One region of the Duganella sp. HH101 genome, then DNA from elsewhere that is predicted to be linked to it. Evidence: predicted binding sites of a transcription regulator. Region 1 holds the regulator's gene; the other holds the start of a gene.
The links. Region 1 encodes sigma-54, which starts transcription at its own class of promoters, with help from an activator protein. Its sites were predicted from a motif close to TGGCANGNAANCTGCTTT; they were not measured.

Region 2: the regulator sigma-54 is predicted to act here: its motif matches at 2,188-2,205, upstream of prpB (methylisocitrate lyase).

The regions. Positions count from the first base shown of each region.
Region 1 is NZ_LRON01000018.1:84,562-89,889, forward strand. It holds gene lptA (lipopolysaccharide transport periplasmic protein LptA) at 1-98, shown strand, start outside; gene lptB (LPS export ABC transporter ATP-binding protein) at 101-853, shown strand; gene DUGA2_RS24175 (RNA polymerase factor sigma-54) at 859-2,337, shown strand; gene hpf (ribosome hibernation-promoting factor, HPF/YfiA family) at 2,416-2,775, shown strand; gene DUGA2_RS24185 (alginate lyase family protein) at 2,878-3,813, shown strand; gene DUGA2_RS24190 (enoyl-CoA hydratase/isomerase family protein) at 3,846-4,931, shown strand; partial or broken gene DUGA2_RS34580 (Lrp/AsnC family transcriptional regulator) at 4,944-5,135, shown strand; gene DUGA2_RS24195 (hypothetical protein) at 5,176-5,328, opposite strand, start outside.
Region 2 is NZ_LRON01000008.1:279,537-284,864, forward strand. It holds gene DUGA2_RS15485 (alpha/beta fold hydrolase) at 1-298, opposite strand, end outside; gene prpR (propionate catabolism operon regulatory protein PrpR) at 433-2,091, opposite strand; gene prpB (methylisocitrate lyase) at 2,245-3,132, shown strand; gene prpC (2-methylcitrate synthase) at 3,149-4,294, shown strand; gene acnD (Fe/S-dependent 2-methylisocitrate dehydratase AcnD) at 4,294-5,328, shown strand, end outside.

The DNA.
Region 1 (5,328 bases):
GCAAGCCGGGCGCCGGCCGCGGCACCATGGTGATCCAGCCGGTGATCCGCCCGGCGCCCGCGCCAGCCGCGTCGACCCCGCCTGCGACGGAGAAGTAAGCATGGAAGCATCCTGCGGTAGCACCCTGATCGTGCGCGGCCTGCAAAAGACCTACGGCAAGCGCCAGGTCGTGCACGACGTGTCCCTGCAAGTGGAATGCGGCGAAGTGGTGGGTCTGCTCGGCCCCAACGGCGCCGGCAAGACCACCTCGTTCTACATGATCGTCGGCCTGGTGCCGTCGGACGCCGGCAGCATCGATATCAGCGGCACCGACATCTCCTCGCTGCCGATCCACCGCCGCGCCTCGCTCGGCTTGTCCTACCTGCCGCAGGAAGCGTCGGTGTTCCGCAAGCTGACGGTGGAAGAAAATATCCGCGCCGTCCTCGAAATCCAGAAAGTGGACGGCAAGCCTTTATCCAAGGCTGCCATTGATGAACGGCTCAATACCCTGCTGGCCGATTTGCAGATCGAAAAGCTGCGCGAAAACCAGGCGCTGTCGCTGTCGGGCGGCGAACGCCGCCGCGTGGAGATCGCGCGCGCGCTGGCGACCAACCCGCGCTTCGTGCTGCTCGACGAACCATTCGCCGGGGTCGACCCGATCGCCGTGATTGAGATCCAGCGCATCGTGCGCTTCCTCAAGGAACGCGGCATCGGCGTCCTCATTACCGATCACAATGTGCGCGAGACGCTGGGCATCTGCGACCGCGCATATATCATCAACCAGGGCACGGTATTGGCTTCAGGCCGGCCAGACGACATCATCGCCAACGAATCGGTGCGTCGCGTGTATCTGGGTGAACACTTCCGCATGTAAAACCCATGAAACAGTCTTTGCAACTGCGCACGTCGCAGCACCTCGCGCTGACACCGCAATTGCAGCAGTCGATACGGCTGCTGCAACTGTCGACGCTGGAGCTGCACCAGGAACTGGAACAGCTGCTGACCGATAATCCGCTGCTGGAGCGCCTCGACGACCCGCTGGACCGCTCGCTGCGGCTGCTGTCGGACGGCGCCATCAGCCAGCAAGCCCCGGTCGGCGATGCGCCGCCGGAAGGCCCGCCCAACGCCCAGGAAGCGCCGGCCGCCGACGCCGACAACTACGACGGCCCGGCCGCCGACACCGAGAGCACCAGCAGCGACGCCGATGTCGACTGGAGCGACGCCGGCCGCAGCAAGGCGCCCGACGACGAGGACTCGCGTCCGCAGCTGGAGGCCAGCCACTGCACGCTGCGCGAGCACCTGATGGAGCAGATGCGGGTGACGGTGCTGGAGATGCGCGACCGCGCGCTGGTCGAGCTGATCATCGACGCGCTGGACGAAAACGGCTACCTCGAAGAACCGCTGGAGGAAATCCTGGCGCGCTTGCCGGAAGAGCTGGAGATCGACCTCGACGAACTGCGCACCGCGCTGTCGCTGCTGCAAAGCTTCGATCCGATGGGCGTGGGCGCGCGCAACGCGTCCGAGTGCCTGGCGCTGCAGATCAAGCGCCTGCCGGGCATACCGATGGTGACGCGGCGCATGGCGCTGGCCATCGTGGAAAACCACCTGACCTGGTTTGCGCAGCGCGATTTCAACAAGCTCAAGAAGGCGCTGCTGTGCGACGACGAGGATTTGCGCGAGGCGCAAACCGTCATCCGCCAGTGCAATCCGCATCCGGGTTCGGCCTTCGCGTCGGACGTGTCGGACTACGTGGTGCCGGACGTGATCGTCAAGAAATCGCGCACCGGCTGGCAGGTCAGCCTGAACAACGACGTCATGCCGCGCCTGCGCGTCAACGCCATGTACGCCAACCTGCTCAAGCAGGGAAAAGGCGAGGGCGCCATGGGCGCGCAGCTGCAGGAAGCCAAGTGGCTGATCAAGAATATGCGCCAGCGTTTCGACACGATACTGCGCGTCGCCCAGGCGATAGTAGAAAGACAAAAGAACTTTTTCTCGCACGGCGCGGTCGCCATGCGCCCCCTTGTGCTTCGCGAAATTGCTGATACACTGGGTCTACACGAGAGCACTATTTCTCGTGTAACAACTCAAAAATATATGCTGACCCCGCATGGCATGTTTGAGTTGAAATATTTCTTTGGTAGCCATGTCGCCACCGAAGCGGGGGGGGAAGCAAGTTCGACGGCGATACGCGCACTCATCGTGCAATTGACAGGAGCAGAAGACCCGAAAAATCCTTTATCCGACAGTAAGATTGCGGACATGCTGGGAGAACAAGGCATGGTGATTGCGCGACGAACTGTTGCCAAATATCGCGAAGCGTTGAAAATCCCGCCAGTCAGTCTCCGCAAGTCTTTGTAGTTATTCTGGTTCCTGCGCGCCCGGCAGTAATGGGCTACGCACTAACCGTAAGAAGCGACATTATCTCTAGGAGTGTGTATGAATCTCACCATCAGTGGACATCATCTCGAAGTGACCTCGGCCATCCGTGAATATGTGCAGAACAAGCTTGAGCGCGTCACCCGCCACTTTGATCAAGTGATTGATATTGCTGTCATCCTGACTGTAGATAACCTTAAAGAGAAAGAGAAACGCCAGAAGGCTGAAATCAACCTGCGTCTGTCGGGCAAAACCGTCTACGTGGAAAGCCTGTCGCAAGACCTGTACGCCGCCATCGATACCTTGATCGACAAGCTGGATCGGCAGGTCATGAAGTACAAAGCCAAGGTCCAAGAGCACGGCCACGATGCGATCAAGCATCTCCCGGATAGCTACGAACCCGCTGCCGCCGCCCTATAACAACGGCCCCGGCACCATCAAACTAAGGGCGCAGAGGCGCCCTTTTTTGCGCCCGGATAGTTTAGAGTAAACGTTTTCCAAATGTCTTCTGATGGGAGTGGCATGAAACGAACTAAACTATTTACAGCCTGGCTGCTGGCGCTGGCCGCCCCGGCCGCGCTGGCGTGCACCGCGCCGCCGCCGGCCGTGATCGATATCGACGCCAACAGCTATTACTCGGATGCGCATCACTCTGTCATCGATCCGGTGCTGCGGGCACGCAATATCGCCAACACCAAGCCCATCGACGACTTCCTGGCCGACGTGGCGAAAAACGCCAGCCTGGGCAACGCCGCCTGCGCGCTGGGCTGGCTGGAGAGTTGGGCTGGTCAAAAGGCCTTGTTGGGCAAACTGTCCAGCGAGCAGGCGTGGTATGTGCGCAAGTGGACCCTGGGCGGCATGGCGCTCAGCTATGCCCGCGTCAAACCGGCCGCCGGCGCGGCGCAGCAGCAAGCCATTGAAAGCTGGTTCAAGACGCTGGCCGACGCCACCATGGCGCACTCCGACGCGCACAAGGGCACGCGCAACAACCATTACTACTGGGAAGGACTGGCGGTGACGGCGGTGGGCGGCGTCACCGGCGACGAGCGTTATCTGGGCTGGGGCCGCAAGGTCTTCGAGCATGCGATGGGGCAGGTGGCGGCCGACGGTTCACTGCCGCCGGAAATGGAGCGCGGAGCCAAGGCGCTGCACTACCATGTGTTCGCCGCCGTGCCGCTGGTGATGAGCGCATCCATCCTGGACATCCGCTCGCCCAAGCTGGACCAGCTGATGCGCTTCACCATCGCCGCCGCGCAAGACCCGTCGGCGATGGAGAAGGCCACCGGCTTTGCGCAGGAGCGGGCCAACGGCAGCGAAATGTCGTTCGCCATCATTTATGCGCGGCACGAGGGCAGGGCGGAGCTGATGCCGGCCAAGGCCAACTTCCAGCCACGGCTGGGCGGCGACCTGAATCTGCCCAATCCGCTTGAGCATCTGGCGGCGCGCAAGTCGCAGTAGAATAGGGTTTTCTCCACGAACCCAAGCACCTCATGAGCGACTACGTCCACACCAGCGTCAGCAACGGAACCGGCTTCATCACACTGGACCGGCCCAAGGCCTTGAACTCCCTGTCGCTGGCGATGGTGCGCGATATTACGGCGGCGCTGATGGCGTGGCGCGACGACAGCGGCGTGGCCGCCGTCGTCATCCGCAGCAGCAGCGAGAAGGCGTTCTGCGCCGGCGGCGACATTCGCTTCTTCTACGACAACGGCCGCGCCACGCCGCAGGGCGGCAGCGCGCTGGTCGAGGATTTCTTCACCGAGGAATATGCGCTCAACCATCTGATCCATTTCTATCCCAAGCCGTATATCGCGCTGATGGACGGCGTGGTCATGGGCGGCGGCATGGGCGTGGCGCAGGGCGGTCCCGACTGCCGCGTGCGCATCGTCACCGAGCGGACCAGGATGGCGATGCCGGAAGTGAATATCGGCCTGTTCCCGGATGTGGGCGGCAGCTATTTCCTGTCGCGCGCACCAGGGCGCTTGGGCAGTTACCTGGGCGTGACCGGCGTCACCATCGGCGCGGCCGATGCGCTGTACGCCGGCCTGGCCGACCACTACGTGCCGGCCGCCGAGATGGCGGCCCTGTCGGCGCTGCTGGAGTCGACTGCTGGCGCGGCGTTGAAGGACGCCATCGCGGCCTTCGCGGCGCCGTTCCGCGCCGCCGTAGGCGAGGGCAAGCTGGCGGCCGAGCGCAGCGTCATCGACCGCCACTTCGGCGCCGCCTCGGTGGCCGCCATCGTCGGCTCGCTGAAAACGGACGACAACGCCTTCGCGCAAAAGACGCTGCAGGTGATGGCCACCCGTTCGCCGCTGATGATGTGCGTCACGCACGAGCTTGTCCGGCGCGGCGCCGCGCTGGATGTGGCCGAGTGCCTGCGCCTGGAGCGCACGCTGGTGCGCCACAATTTCGAGGATGGCGAAGTGATCGAAGGCGTGCGCGCGCTGGTGATCGACAAGGACAACACGCCGCAATGGAAACCGTCGTCGCTGGACGCGGTCGACGAGGCGATGGTGCAGCGCTTCTTCCAGCCGGTGTGGCCGGACTACGCCCACCCGCTGCGCCACCTGGACTGATCGCCGATGACTGTGGAACTGGACCGGCTCGACATCCAGATACTCAACCTGCTGCAGGAAGACGCCACCGTGCCGCTGCGGCGGATCGCCGAACAGGTGCACGCGTCCGCCGCCACCTGTCAGCGCCGCATTGCCCCGCTGCGGGCCAGCGGCGTGCTGGTCAAGGAAGTGGCACTGGTGGATCGCGTGCGGGATCAAAGACCCCGACGGCCACATCATCGAAGTGGTGCACTGGAGCCGCTGACTAAGCGCTGGGGGGGACGGCGGCGACAGTCAGTCTTAGTCCGAGCACCTTCATCAGCGCCAACGTGGTTTTCAGGGATGGCTCACCTGCCAATTGTGTGAGTCCTTGCGCCTTGGCGGCGATATCCAACGCCGCAGCGATATGCGCGGCATC
Region 2 (5,328 bases), on a different contig from region 1:
GTTCGACCGCTGGCAGCAGCGGGCCTTCGATGGCGGGCACGCCTGCGAATCCAGCCAGCGTGACGACGTGGCACTGGCGGCTGCCGCAGTAGCGGGCGACGGTGCCGTCCCACACTTCGCCGGACGAGGCCAGGCCGGGGATCAGGATCACAGGAGCGCCCTTGCCGGTGACTTCCACCTTGAACGCCGGATGTGCGGAGGCTGCGGCGCTGCCGGCGGCAACGGCCGGCGCGGCGGCGTAAGCCAGGGCCAGGCTGGCGGCGATGGTGGCGAGACGTTGGGCGAGCGAGCGTTGCATGTTGACCTCCGTTGTTGTAAGTAAGTGAGGCCATGCTATCGCTGCGGCGCGGCGCCGGCGACGACTACTGGATGAACGGTTTGTTGGCAGGGATGAGCGGTAGGCGGCCAGTGCCAGTGCGCTTCCCCGCAGGCTTATTCGCCGTTTTCGGCGCGCAGCTTGCGCCACAGTGTGGTGCGGCTGATGCCGAGGTAGTCGGCGGCGGCGTCGCGGCGGCCGCCGAAGCGGGCCAGCACGGCGCTGATGCTTTCGGCGGACCGACGTTGGGCAGTTGGGGCCATCGCCGTGTCGCCGGGAGCGGCGCCGGTAGCGCTGAGCAGCGGCGCCGCGCGTGCCGCCAGCTCCGGCGCCACGCTGAGGACGAAGGCCGGCGTCAAGGCCTGCAGCGGCTCGGCGGCCAGGAACAGCGCCAGACGCTCGGCCAGGTTGCGCAGCTCGCGCACATTGCCGGGCCAGTCGTAGCGTTGCAGCAGCGGCGCGCAGGCCGCCATCTCTGCATGCAGGTTGGGGTGCGGCCGCGCGCCCAGCGATGCCAGCGCGTTCTTTAGCGACCACTCGGCCAGCGTCATCACGTCTTCCTGCCGCGCGCGCAGCGGCGGCAGCGACAGCCGCAGCACCGCCAGCCGGTAGAACAAGTCGGCGCGGAAGCGGCCCTCACGCACGCGCTGTTCCAGATCGCAGTGCGTGGCGCTGATGATGCGCACGTTGACCGCAATCGGCCGCGTGCCACCGACGCGCACCACCTCGCGCTCTTCCAGCACGCGCAGCAGACGGGTTTGCAGCGTCAACGGCATCTCGCCGATTTCGTCGAGGAACAGCGTGCCGCGATTGGCCGCCTCGAACAAGCCCGCATGGCCGCCGCGCCGCGCACCGGTGAAAGCGCCTTCCTCATGGCCGAACAGTTCGGACTCCAGCAGCGATTCCGCGATCGCGCCGCAATTGACGGCGACGAAGGGGCGGTTCTGCCCCAGCGTGCGCGGGCTCTCGCGATGGATGGCCTGCGCCACCAGCTCCTTGCCGCAGCCGGTCTCTCCTTGTATCAGCACGGTGGCGGGGGACTTCGCATACAGCAGCACGGACTGGCGCAGCGATTCCATCGCTTCCGAATCGCCGCGCAGGTCGTTGATGCCATGCTTGGCGCGCAGCGTATCGGCCACCACGGCGCCGCGCGTGCGGCTGCGGTTCGATTCCAGCTGCGCCAGCCGCGCCATCTCCAGCGCGTCGTCGAAGGCGTGGCGGATCGAGGCGGCCGAATAGACGAAGACGCCGGTCAATCCCGCTTCCTCTGCCAGGTCGGTAATCAGGCCGGCGCCGACGATGGCCTTGATGCCGGCCGCTTTCAAGTCGTTGATCTGGGCGCGCGCATCCTCCTCGGTGGCGTAGGTGCGCTGTTCGACGTCGAAGCCGAAGGTGCCGGCGAATTCGGCCAGCTCCGGCAAGCGCTCCTGATAAGTGACGATGCCGATGCGGTCCGACACGCGCCGCGCCCGCGCCAGTGCCTGCATCACGTCGAAGCCGCTGAACTTGGCGATCACCACCGGCACCGACAGGCGCCCCTTCAGATACGCGGCGTTGGAACCGGCGGCGATGACGGCGTCGCAGCGCTCGGTGGCCATGCGCTCGCGAATGTGGCGAGCCGCTTCGTCGAAGCCCAGGTTGATCGGTTCGATGGTGGCGACGTCGTCGTATTCCAGCGTGATGTCGCGGAAAAGGTCGTAGAGGCGGGAGACGGAAACCGTCCAGATCACCGGTTTGTCGTTGGCGTCGAAGGGCAGGGGAGTGGAATGGCGCATGTTTCAATTGTAGTTCATCTGTTTCGATGTTTCAAAATGAAACGTACGTGAAACGTCGCATTGTCGTAAGTTGTTGATTTGTATAGGGTGATTATCTGGCACGCCCCTTGCAATAACTCCCGCAACTTCATCGCAACATTGAAAGGTAACGACATGACTCAATACTCCGCAGGCGCCGCGTTCCGCAAAGCCGTCCAGGAAGAATCCCCATTGCAGGTGGTCGGCGCGATCAACGCCAACCACGCCCTGCTGGCCAAGCGTGCCGGCTTCAAGGCGATCTACCTGTCGGGCGGCGGCGTGGCCGCGGGTTCGCTCGGCCTGCCGGACCTGGGCATCTCCAACCTGGACGACGTGCTGACCGACGTGCGCCGCATCACCGACGTCTGCGACCTGCCGCTGCTGGTCGATGTCGATACCGGCTTCGGCGCCTCCGCCTTCAACGTGGCGCGCACCGTCAAGTCCATGATCAAGTTCGGCGCCGCCGCCATGCACATCGAAGACCAGGTCGGCGCCAAGCGCTGCGGCCATCGTCCGGGCAAGGAGATCGTCACCAAGCAGGAGATGGTCGACCGCATCAGTGCCGCCGTCGATGCGCGCACCGATGAGAACTTCGTCATCATGGCCCGCACCGATGCGCTGGCCGTCGAAGGCCTGGACGCCGCCATCGAGCGCGCCGTCGCCTGCGTGGAAGCGGGCGCCGACATGATCTTCCCGGAAGCGATGATTAGTCTCGATATGTATAAAAAGTTCGCCGCCGCCGTCAAGGTGCCGGTGCTGGCCAACATCACCGAATTCGGCTCGACGCCGCTGTTCACCGTGGATGAGCTGCGCAGCGCCGATGTGGGCCTGGTGCTGTATCCGCTGTCGGCCTTCCGCGCCATGAACAAGGCTGCGGAAAACGTCTACGGCGCGATCCGCCGCGACGGCACGCAGCAGAATGTACTCGACACCATGCAGACCCGCGCCGAACTGTATGAACGCATCAACTACCACAGCTTCGAGCAGAAGCTGGACGCACTGTTCGCCGCACAGAAGAAATAATCAGGAGACCTATAAAATGACCGAAGCCACTTTCAAACCAAAAAAATCCGTCGCCCTGTCCGGCGTCACCGCTGGTAACACCGCACTGTGCTCCGTCGGCAAAACCGGCAATGACCTGCACTACCGTGGCTACGACATCCTCGATGTCGCCAACACCTGCGAGTTCGAAGAAATCGCCTACCTGCTGGTGCACGGCAAGCTGCCGACCGCCGCCGAGCTGAAAGGCTACAAAGCCAAACTGCGCTCGCTGCGCGGCCTGCCGCAAGCGCTGAAGTCCGCGCTGGAAGCACTGCCTGCATCGGCGCACCCGATGGACGTGATGCGCACCGGCGTATCGGTGCTCGGCTGCACGCTGCCGGAAAAGGACGACCACAACGTACCAGGCGCGCGCGACATCGCCGACCGTCTGATGGCATCCTTCGGCTCGATGCTGCTGTACTGGTACCACTTCAGCCACAACGGCAAACGCATCGACGTCGAAACCGACGACGACTCCATCGGCGGCCACTTCCTGCACCTGCTGCACGGCCACAAGCCGTCCGAGAGCTGGGTGCAGGCGATGCACACCTCGCTGATCCTGTACGCGGAACACGAGTTCAACGCCTCCACCTTCACCAGCCGCGTCATCGCCGGCACGGGTTCGGACATCCACTCGGCCATCACCGGCGCGATCGGCGCGCTGCGCGGCCCTAAACACGGCGGCGCCAACGAATTCGCCTTCGAGATCCAGAAGCGCTACGAAAACGCCGACGAAGCGGAAGCGGACATCCGCAACCGCGTCGCCAACAAGGAAGTCGTGATCGGCTTCGGCCACCCTGTGTACACCATCTCCGACCCGCGCAACGTCGTCATCAAGGAAGTGGCGCGCAAGCTGTCGCAGGAAGCCGGCTCGATGAAGATGTTCGACATCGCCGAGCGCCTGGAAACCGTCATGTGGGACATCAAGAAGATGTTCCCGAACCTGGACTGGTTCTCGGCCGTGTCGTACCACATGATGGGTGTGCCGACCGCGATGTTCACGCCGCTGTTCGTCATCTCGCGCACGTCCGGCTGGGCCGCGCACATCATCGAGCAGCGCATCGACAACAAGATCATTCGTCCAAGCGCGAACTACGTCGGTCCTGAAGACCTGAAGTTCGTCCCGATCAAGGACCGCAAATAATGAACACCCAATTCCGCAAACCCCTGCCGGGCACCAAGCTCGATTACTTCGACGCGCGCGCCGCTGTCGATGCGATCCAGCCAGGCGCCTGGGCCAAGCTGCCGTACACCTCGCGCGTGCTGGCGGAAAACCTGGTGCGCCGCTGCGATCCGGCGACGCTGAATGCCTCGCTGTCGCAGCTGATCGAGCGCAAGCGCGACCTGGACTTCCCATGGTTCCCGGCACGCGTGGTGTGCCACGACATTCTCGGCCAGACCGCGCTGGTCGACCTGGCCGGCCTGCGCGACGCCATCGCGCTGCAAGGCGGCGATCCTGCGCTGGTCAATCCGGTGGTGCCGACCCAGTTGGTGGTCGACCACTCGCTGGCCGTCGAATGCGGCGGCTTCGATCCGGATGCCTTCGACAAGAACCGCGCCATCGAAGACCTCCGCAATGAGGACCGCTTCGACTTCATCAACTGGACCAAGAAGGCGTTCAAGAACGTCGACGTGATCCCGCCAGGTAACGGCATCCTGCACCAGATCAACCTGGAACGCATGTCGCCGGTGATCCAGGCGGTGGACGGCGTGGCCTTCCCGGATACGCTGGTCGGCACCGATTCGCACACGCCGATGGTCGATGCGCTGGGTGTGATCGCCATCGGCGTTGGCGGCCTGGAAGCGGAGAGTGTGATGCTGGGCCGCGCATCGTGGATGCGCCTGCCGGACATCATCGGCGTCGAACTGACGGGCAAGCCGCAAGCCGGCATCACCGCCACCGACACCGTGCTGGCGCTGACCGAATTCCTGCGCAAGCAGAAGGTCGTATCGTCCTACCTGGAGTTCTTCGGCGAAGGCGCTTCGCACCTGACGCTGGGCGACCGCGCAACGATTTCCAACATGGCGCCGGAATATGGCTCCACCGCCGCGATGTTCTACATCGACGAGCAAACCATCAAGTACCTCAAGCTGACCGGCCGCGACGACGAACTGGTCAAGCTGGTGGAGACCTACGCGAAAGAGACGGGCCTGTGGGGCGAAGCCCTGAAGACCGCA